Regions from separate parts of the Flavonifractor sp. HCP28S3_F3 genome, predicted to be linked through region 2. Evidence: riboswitches for the same ligand, from Rfam matches in the RefSeq annotation. Region 2 holds a riboswitch; the other holds the start of a gene.

The links. Region 2 has a riboswitch for lysine ahead of ACTNB1_RS01015 (alanine/glycine:cation symporter family protein). Riboswitches for the same ligand answer to the same signal wherever they lie in the genome.
Region 1: linked by a shared signal. The riboswitch ahead of asd (aspartate-semialdehyde dehydrogenase) and the one ahead of ACTNB1_RS01015 (alanine/glycine:cation symporter family protein) in region 2 are both predicted to bind lysine.

What each region holds. Positions count from the first base shown of each region.
Region 1 is NZ_JBQHUF010000001.1:451,245-455,641, forward strand. It holds gene dapA (4-hydroxy-tetrahydrodipicolinate synthase) at 1-803, opposite strand, end outside; gene asd (aspartate-semialdehyde dehydrogenase) at 812-1,897, opposite strand; lysine riboswitch at 2,054-2,230, opposite strand; gene ACTNB1_RS02295 (SpoIID/LytB domain-containing protein) at 2,320-4,014, shown strand; gene queA (tRNA preQ1(34) S-adenosylmethionine ribosyltransferase-isomerase QueA) at 4,011-4,397, shown strand, end outside.
Region 2 is NZ_JBQHUF010000001.1:199,053-203,449, forward strand. It holds gene ACTNB1_RS01010 (YgiQ family radical SAM protein) at 1-1,551, shown strand, start outside; lysine riboswitch at 1,675-1,853, shown strand; gene ACTNB1_RS01015 (alanine/glycine:cation symporter family protein) at 1,964-3,445, shown strand; gene ACTNB1_RS01020 (amidohydrolase) at 3,513-4,397, shown strand, end outside.

The DNA of each region.
Region 1 (4,397 bases), 250 kb from region 2:
CCGACCCCATAGCCCGCCAGGTTCATAGCAGCCTTGATAGGAATCGGATTGACCTCCAGGAACAGCGCATCAATAAAATCCATGTACTTGAGCTGGAGCTGAGAGGCCTCATGGAAGCGGCCGTCCAGGCACAGGTGAGTCATCTGGACCATGACCTCCGGAGCGATGTTGGCCACTACGGAAATCACGCCCTTGGCACCCAGACTCATCATAGGCACCACCTGGTCGTCATTGCCCGACCAGATGTAGAAATCGTCGCCGCAGATGGCACGGGTATGAGCCAGCAGGGAAAAGTTGCCGCTGGCCTCCTTGACGCCGTTGATGCGGGGATGCTGGGAGAGAACGCGGTAGGTCTCAGCGGTAAAGGATACGCCGGTCCGGGACGGAACGTTATAGAGAATCACGGGAAGTTCCGTCCGGTCGGCTATGTATTCGTAATGCTTGATGAGGCCGGTCTGAGACGCCTTGTTGTAATAGGGAGTTACATGGAGCAGGGCGTCGGCTCCGGAGTCCTCCGCATGCTGGGACAGGTAGACGGCAGCGGAAGTATCGTTGCTTCCCGCGCCGGCAATGACCTTGACCCGGTGGTTGACGTGCTTGACACAGTACTCTACCACGGCGATGTGCTCCCGGATAGTAAGGGTGGAGCACTCACCGGTGGTGCCGCAGACGCAGATAGCGTCCACACCGCGCTGGATCTGCTCGTCGATAATGCGGCCGAACAGGTCATAGTTGACAGCGCCGCTCTCGTCAAACGGAGTTATAATAGCGGAACAGGCTCCGGTAAAAACAGGCTCTCGCATAATATGGGTTACCTCCTTAAAATGTAACCCTCCGCGCACAGAAGCTCGGCAAGAAGGACTGCGCCGCCCGCGGCGCCGCGAAGGGTATTGTGGGACAGGCAGACGAACTTGTAGTCGTACTGCGTGTCGGGACGCAGGCGGCCGATGCAGACCGCCATACCGTTCTCAGTCATCCGATCCATGCGGGTCTGAGGACGGTCGGGCTCCTCAAAGTAGTGCAGGAACTGCTTGGGAGCGGAGGGCAGGGCCAGCTCCTGGGGCCGGCCGGAGAAATTTGCCCAGATATCTTTGATTTCATCCATGGAAGGTTTGTTCTGGAAGCGGACAAATACGGCGGCCATGTGGCCATTGGAGACGGGTACCCGCAGGCACTGGGCAGTGATGGCGGGAGAGTCGGCATTGACGATCACACCGTTCTCTACCTTGCCCCACAGCTTCATGGGCTCCTGCTCGCTCTTCTCCTCCTCGCCGCCGATATAGGGAATCAGATTGTCCACCATCTCCGGCCAGGTCTCAAAGGTCTTGCCCGCGCCGGAGATCGCCTGGTAGGTGCATACCAGCACCTGATCCAGGCCGAAGCCGCGCAGGGGGTGCAGGGCGGGAACATAACTCTGGAGGGAGCAGTTGGACTTGACAGCCACGAACCCGCGCTCCACCCCCAGTCGCTTTCGCTGGGCCTCTATCACTTTGATATGTTCGGGATTGATCTCAGGCACCACCATGGGCACGTCGGGAGTCCAGCGGTGGGCAGAGTTATTGGAGACCACAGGGCACTCGTGCTTGGCATAGGCCTCCTCCAGTGCCTTGATCTCCTCTTTCTTCATGTCAACGGCGGAAAAGACAAAATCCACCTGAGCGGTAATAGTCTCGATGTCGTCAGTAGCGTTGAGTACCACCAGATTTTTGGCGCACTCAGGCATGGGCGTCTCCAGAGCCCAGCGGTTGCCAATGGCTTCGGCATAGGTCTTGCCCGCGGAACGGCTGCTGGCCGCCACGGCGGTAAGCTCAAACCAGGGATGATTCTCCAGCAGTGTGACAAAACGCTGTCCCACCATACCGGTAGCTCCGATCACGCCAACTTTGTACTTTTCCATGCTCAATACCTCCATTGTTCCTCTCCAGCCTATTCCGGTCCCTGCTTGTTTGAGACCAAAAAACGGGCTGGGGGTAAAAAGAAAATCAGCAGTTTACAGAACTGCTGATTTTGTACTATAATGACAGGGACAGACTGCCCCCGACAATATCCTCCAAAAGCAGACAGCGCTCCGCCGCAGCTGCGGCGACAGCCGAACAGCTCTTAACTGAACGGCCAGGCGGCGCTTTCGTCGGGAAGGCGTCCCTTCGGCGGCGCACCCTTTCGCGCGGTTCTCCGGGCCCGATCGCCCTCCCCGCGCTACTTTTGAACAGCCGCGACCTCTATCCTGCAAAATGAATTGCAATTTTGCTATGTAGTTTGTGAAATTGTACCACAAGTTTAGTCGGAGTGTCAACGAAAGTGAGTTGAGAAAATTACCAAATGAAACGATCCCTGAAGAAAAGATTTGTGCAGTTTGCGGCGGCGGCCCTGTCCTGCGCACTGTTGGTCGCCCTTCCTGTCGGCAGAACGCAAGCTGCTTCTGTGGCAGTGGACCCCACGATTCGTGTGGGACTGTTTTACGGAAGTACCGCTCTGCCCGGAGCCAATCTGCTCAACGATGTGGGCAGCGGTTATCGGATGGGCTATTATGATTCCAACCGAGTCTTTCAGCAGTTGGCGCAGACAAGTGAGACTGCCATCTCTGTGGTCAAGACCCAGAACGTCTATTATGGAACTGTAGGTAACTGGTCGGGCTACTATGATACCATTACTTCCAATATCGCGGTAGGCTGCTATCATCTGAAGCTGCCCGATACCTATAGTACCTATGAGCAGGCCGCGGCAGCTGCATCCCAATGGTCTGGCGGCTTTGTAGCTTGGGTGGACGGCAGTTATCAGGTGCGGGTGGGCGCTTATACGGATAGTGCCTCTGCGCAGGCGGCCCAGACTGCGCTTGGATTGACAAACGCCACGATCACCGGCACTTCCAGCGCCGGAGTTTCTGTTGTAAAGACTGGGACCAGCCAGATTCTGTTCCAATTTGACAGTACCAGCGGCCTGTGCCTGGGCATCAAGCCCGGACTGAACGACAGCGTAAAAACGGAAACGATCTTCCGGGGCAATACCTATTATGGTGGTTTCCAGTATCGGCGGGTCGGCGGCGGCAACCTGACGGTGAGCAACGTGATTTCCCTTGAGGACTACGTACAAGGCGTGATTGTGGAGGAAATGAGCGCATCCTGGCCTCTGGAGGCGCTGAAGGCTCAGGCAGTATGCGCCCGCACCTATGCTTATCGGAACTACGTGGCACAAAAGCACAGCAGTCAGGGCTTTGACCTGTGCAATGCCACCCATTGTCAGGCGTACAGCGGCATGGACAGCGTGACTGCCGCGGGCAGCCGGGCCGTGACCGAGACCAGGGGAGAGTACCTGTGGTACAACGGATCTCTGATCGATGCAGTTTATTCCTCCCACGACGGCGGGGCCACGGAGAGCGCAGTTAATGTCTGGGGCAGCGATGTACCTTACCTGATCGGCAAGGAGGACCCCTATGAGGCTTCTGTGTCCAGCAAGGTCCCTAATTATAACTGGACTGTGACCTATACTGCCCAGGAGCTTACCGATCTGCTCAACTCCAAGGGATATGTCAACTCCGGTATCGTGGATTTCCGGGTGACCAAGACAAGTCCGACCGGCAACGCCATTGAGATCACCTTTACCGACTCCAGCGGTAAGAGCTGGAGCAAGATCCGGGACGATTGCCGTACTTTCCTGGGTCTGCGTTCCATCCACTATACCGTCTCCAGCAGCGGAGGCACTTCCTCCGGTTATGCGGTCAACGGAAGCGGCGTGCTCAGCTCTCTGACCGGAGCTTATGCCATCGACGGCAGCGGCAGTACGGCAGCTCTGACAGACGGCAGCGTATATGCCATTGGAGGAGACGGAACAGTCTCCCAAGTCAAGCCCTCCGCTTCCACTGGCAGCGGATCCACTGTGTTTACCATTACCGGCTCCGGCTGGGGCCATAACGTGGGCATGAGCCAATGGGGAGCCTATGCCATGGCCCAGCAGGGGTATACTTATAAGGATATTCTTAGTTTCTACTACACTGGAATCGAGGTGCGCCAGCCATAAAAACCGCAGATTTTGACTTTTACCTGCCCGATGAACTGATCGCGCAGACCCCTCTGGAGCGCCGGGATGCCTCCCGGCTGTTGGTGCTGAACAAGCACACCGGGGCTACCAAGCATATGCATTTTTACGAACTGCCCAGCCTGCTGCGTCCCGGAGACTGTTTGGTACTCAACGACTCCCGGGTACTTCCGGCTCGCCTGATTGGCCACCGGGAACCGGGCGGGGGTGCCGTGGAGGTGCTCCTGCTCATCGATCGCGGAAACAAGACCTGGGAGTGCCTGGTCCGTCCCGGCCGCAAAATGAAGCCAGGCACCAGAGTTTCTTTCGGAGACGGCACACTTACTGCTGAAGTTACCGAAGTGCTGGAGGGCGGTAACCGTTTG
Region 2 (4,397 bases):
CCTTTGGTCATCGGTGGCCTGGAAGCCTCTCTGCGGCGGTTTGCCCACTACGACTATTGGGAGGACAAGGTGCGCCGCTCGGTGCTGTTTGACAGCCAGGCCGACCTGCTGGTGTATGGCATGGGAGAGACCGCCACGAAGGAGATCGCTGCCCGCCTGGCCTCTGGCACGCCGATTGGAGAGATCAAGGATGTAAAGGGAACTGCCTTTATCGGGAAAACACCCGCAGACTGTGCCTATCCCATGGTGGAGTGTCCCTCTTTTGAGCAGGTGCGTTCTGACAAGCGGCAGTATGCGGTGGCCAATCAGATCCAGTATGAAGAGCATGATCCGGTGCGGGGGAAGGCCATCCTCCAGCGCCATGAGGACAAGCTGCTCATCGTCAATCCTCCCGCCATGCCGCTGACCACGGCGGAGCTGGACTTTGTGGCTGAGCTGCCCTACGTCCGGGAGCCCCACCCCATGTACGACTCCATGGGCGGTGTGCCCGCCATCGAGGAGGTGCGCTTCTCGGTGGCCCACAACCGGGGCTGCTTCGGTGCCTGTAACTTCTGCTCCCTGGCCTTCCACCAGGGGCGGATCATCACCTCTCGCAGCCATGAGAGTGTGCTCCGTGAGGTGGAGGCCCTGACCCATCATCCCGGCTTCAAGGGCTATATCCACGACGTGGGCGGCCCCACCGCCAACTTCCGCCGTCCGGCCTGCAAAAAGCAGATGAAGGCGGGCCTGTGCCGTGGAAAGGCCTGCCTGGCCCCAGAGCCCTGTCCCAACCTGGACGCCGACCACACCGATTATCTGACCCTGTTGCGGAAGATCCGCGCGGTGCCGGGCGTAAAGAAGGTATTCATCCGCTCCGGTATCCGGTTCGACTATATGATGCAGGACAAGAGCGGCGAATTTTTTGCCGAACTGGTAAAGTATCATGTCTCCGGTCAGCTGAAGGTGGCCCCGGAGCACTGTGTGGACGGTGTGCTGGACTACATGGGCAAGCCTCATATTGCGGTATACGAAAAGTTCCGGCAGAAGTATGAACGGCTCAACCAGAAGTACGGAAAAGAGCAGTATCTGGTGCCCTATCTCATGTCCTCCCACCCCGGCTGTACTATGGCCGACGCGGTGCGCTTGGCAGAGTGGCTGAACAAGTCGGGCCGCCAGCCGGAGCAGGTGCAGGACTTTTATCCCACTCCCGGCACCCTGTCCACCTGTATGTACTATACCGGTATCGATCCTCGCACCATGCAGCCGGTGTATGTGCCTAAGGACCCCCACGAGAAGGCCATGCAGCGGGCGCTGATGCAGTGGAAACGGCCTGAAAAGCGCCCTCTGGTGCGGGAGGCCCTCCATGTGGCCCACCGGGAGGATTTGATCGGCTACGGCAAGGAATGTCTCCTGCGTCCTGCCAGCCGGAAGCCGGAGGGAGAGCCCCGCCGGAAGGGGAAGGAGCCGGAGCGGCCCAGCCGTCCGGAAAAGAAAGCCCGCCCGGTAAAAAAGGCGGGTTGGGCAGCTGCCAAACCCAAAAAGAACGCCCGCCCCAAGAAAAAACGAGGCTGAATTGAAATATTATAGTCCCGATCCGAAAATAATTTTTGTATGAAAATACAAAAAATAGGATATTCTCTCAAAAATGGGTTGACAGAGAAACTGGGGTGGGCTATGATAATGGGCAATCGAATACCGCACAATAGAGGCGCGGACTGCAAGAGTACCGCCGGGTGAGGCCTGCCGGCCCAGGACCCCGTCGGAAAAGGGTATTCCGCCGAAATTTCGCCTGATGCGGCAGCGAAGGCGTTGTTGGGGTGCAGCCTAACAGACTGCACACTCTCACTTGTATAAGTGATGGCGCTATTGGTGTTTGCGAGTATAGGCCAAGGGACCGTAATGCAAATTCCAGCGTTACGGTCTTTTTTTTCGCGTTCCAACGGAATTGTGCTGGTATTGAGAACAATATGGGAGGTTTTCAACTATGAGCCAATTTCTGAACGCACTGAACAATTTCATCTGGGGTCCACCCCTCATCATTTTGATGATCGTCACGGGTACGTATTTTACCATAAGGTCGGGGTTCTTTCAGGTACGTCATCTGGGCTATATCTTTCACCGTACGCTTGGCCGTCTGTTTCACCATGATGAAGAGCCCGGTGAGGAGAAGGGCCTGCTGACGCCCTATGAGGCCATTGCCACCGCCGTAGGCGGCTCGGTAGGCTTCGGTAACATCGCCGGCGTGGCCACCGCTGTTACCACCGGCGGCCCCGGCGCGGTGTTCTGGATGTGGCTGACCGCTTTCCTGGGCATGCTCATCAAGCAGGTGGAGGTGTCGCTGGCGGTGTACTACCGCCGTACCGATGAAAACGGCGTCCCCTACGGCGGCCCGACCTACTACATGGAGCGGGGTCTGGGTGAGGAGCGCCACTGGGGTAAGCTGTGGATGCCGCTGGCCTTTATCTTCGGTATCGGCATCTTCTCCACCTTCTTCATCAGCGCCTCTACTTACACCACCTCTGAGGTGGTGGCCCAGTCTCTGGGCATCCCCCAGGCCATTGCAGCCCTCATCATCGTGTGCATCCTCTATGTGATGATCTGGGGCGGCGTGAAGAAGCTGGGTCAGATCCTCACCAAGCTGGTGCCCGTCATGAGCCTGTCCTATCTGATCCTGGGCCTGGTCATCATTGTGATGCACTATGAAAACATCCTGCCCACTCTGGGTGCTATTTTCAGCCAGGCTTTCACCGGCAGCGCCGCTGTGGGTGGTTTCGCAGGTGCCACGGTGGCTCAGGTTATTTCTACCGGCATGGCCCGCAGCGTCTACTCCAACGAGGCCGGCTGGGGCTCCAGCCCCATGGTGCACGCCTCCAGTAAGACCCGCCACCCCATTGAGCAGGGCCTCTGGGGCTCCTTCGAGGTGTTTGTGGACACCTTCATCGTATGTACCATCACCGCACTGACGGTGCTGGTGTCCGGCGAGTGGACCAGCGGCGCCACCAACGCTACCCTGGCCCTTAACGTCTTTACCAATAACTTCGGTGCCTTCGGTACCGTTGTGCTGACCCTCATCATGATCGTCTTTTCTGTCACCACCTCCGGCGGCTGGTATGCCTACTACGAGGCGGTGCTCCGTCACCTGGCCAAGAACCATCCCAACGTGAAGAAGTACCTGCTCATCGTGTTCAAGTACTTTTACGCTGTGCCGCCCTTTGTGCTCACCCTGTACCTGATCTATGTGGGCGACCTGAGCATCTGGACCCTGGTGGACATCACCAGCGGCATCCCCACCTTTATCAATGTGGCGGTCATCCTGATCCTGTCCGGCCAGTACTTCAAGCTGCTGAAGGACTACAAGGCCCGGTACATGCACATCGGCGAGGTGCTTCCCGACGCGGTCATCTTCTACGAGGACAAGCCCGAAGTAAAGGCTGCGCTGGCAGCGGAAAAAGCACAGAAGCAGTAAGATACAGGACAGTTCGGCCGGGGCATTGCCGCCCCGGCCGCCGTCCGTGCAGGAAGGGAGTATCATCATGCGAACCATTTATTACGGCGGGCAGGTGTATACCGGTAGTCTGCCCCTTGCGGAGGCCTTTGCTGTGGAGGATGGCCGATTTGTCTTTGTCGGCACCAACCAGGAGGCCATGGCCCTGGCGGAAGAGGGCGGGGAGACGGTTGATCTGCAGGGGCAGTTCGTCTGCGCCGGCTTCAACGATTCCCACATGCACCTGCTCAACTACGGCTATGCCCTGCAGGTGGCCGACCTGTCCTCCAATACTGGATCTTTGGCCCAGGTGCTGGACACCATGCGGGCCTTTTTGAAGGAGAAGGGCTTTGCTCCCGGCCAGTGGGTGCGGGGCAGAGGCTGGAACCACGATTATTTCACCGACGAGCCCCGGTTCCCCAACCGGCATGATCTGGACAAGGTGAGTACCGAGCACCCCGTGTGCATCGTGCGCACCTGCGGCCATACCTGCGTGGTAAATACCAAGGCGCTGGAGCTGATCGGCGTCACGGCGGACACCCCCCAGCCGGAGGGCGGCTGCTTTGAACTGGGAGAGGATGGCCAGCCCAACGGTGTGTTCCGGGAGAACGGCATGGACCTGGTCTACGAAAAGCTGCCTCGTCCCGGCGTAGAAGAGCTGAAGGCCATGCTGCTGGACGCCCAGGCTCATCTCAATTCCTACGGCGTCACCTCCTGCCAGACCGACGACTTTACCGCCTTTGCCAACGTGGACTGGCATGACATCATGGAGGCCTACCGCCAGTTGGAGGCGGAGGGCAAGATGACCGTGCGCATGGCCCAGCAGGCCCAACTCACCACGGTGGAGGATCTGGAAGGCTTCCTGGCCGAGGGCTACAACACTGGCTGGGGCGACGAGTGGGTAAAGGTCGGTCCGCTGAAGATCCTGGGCGAC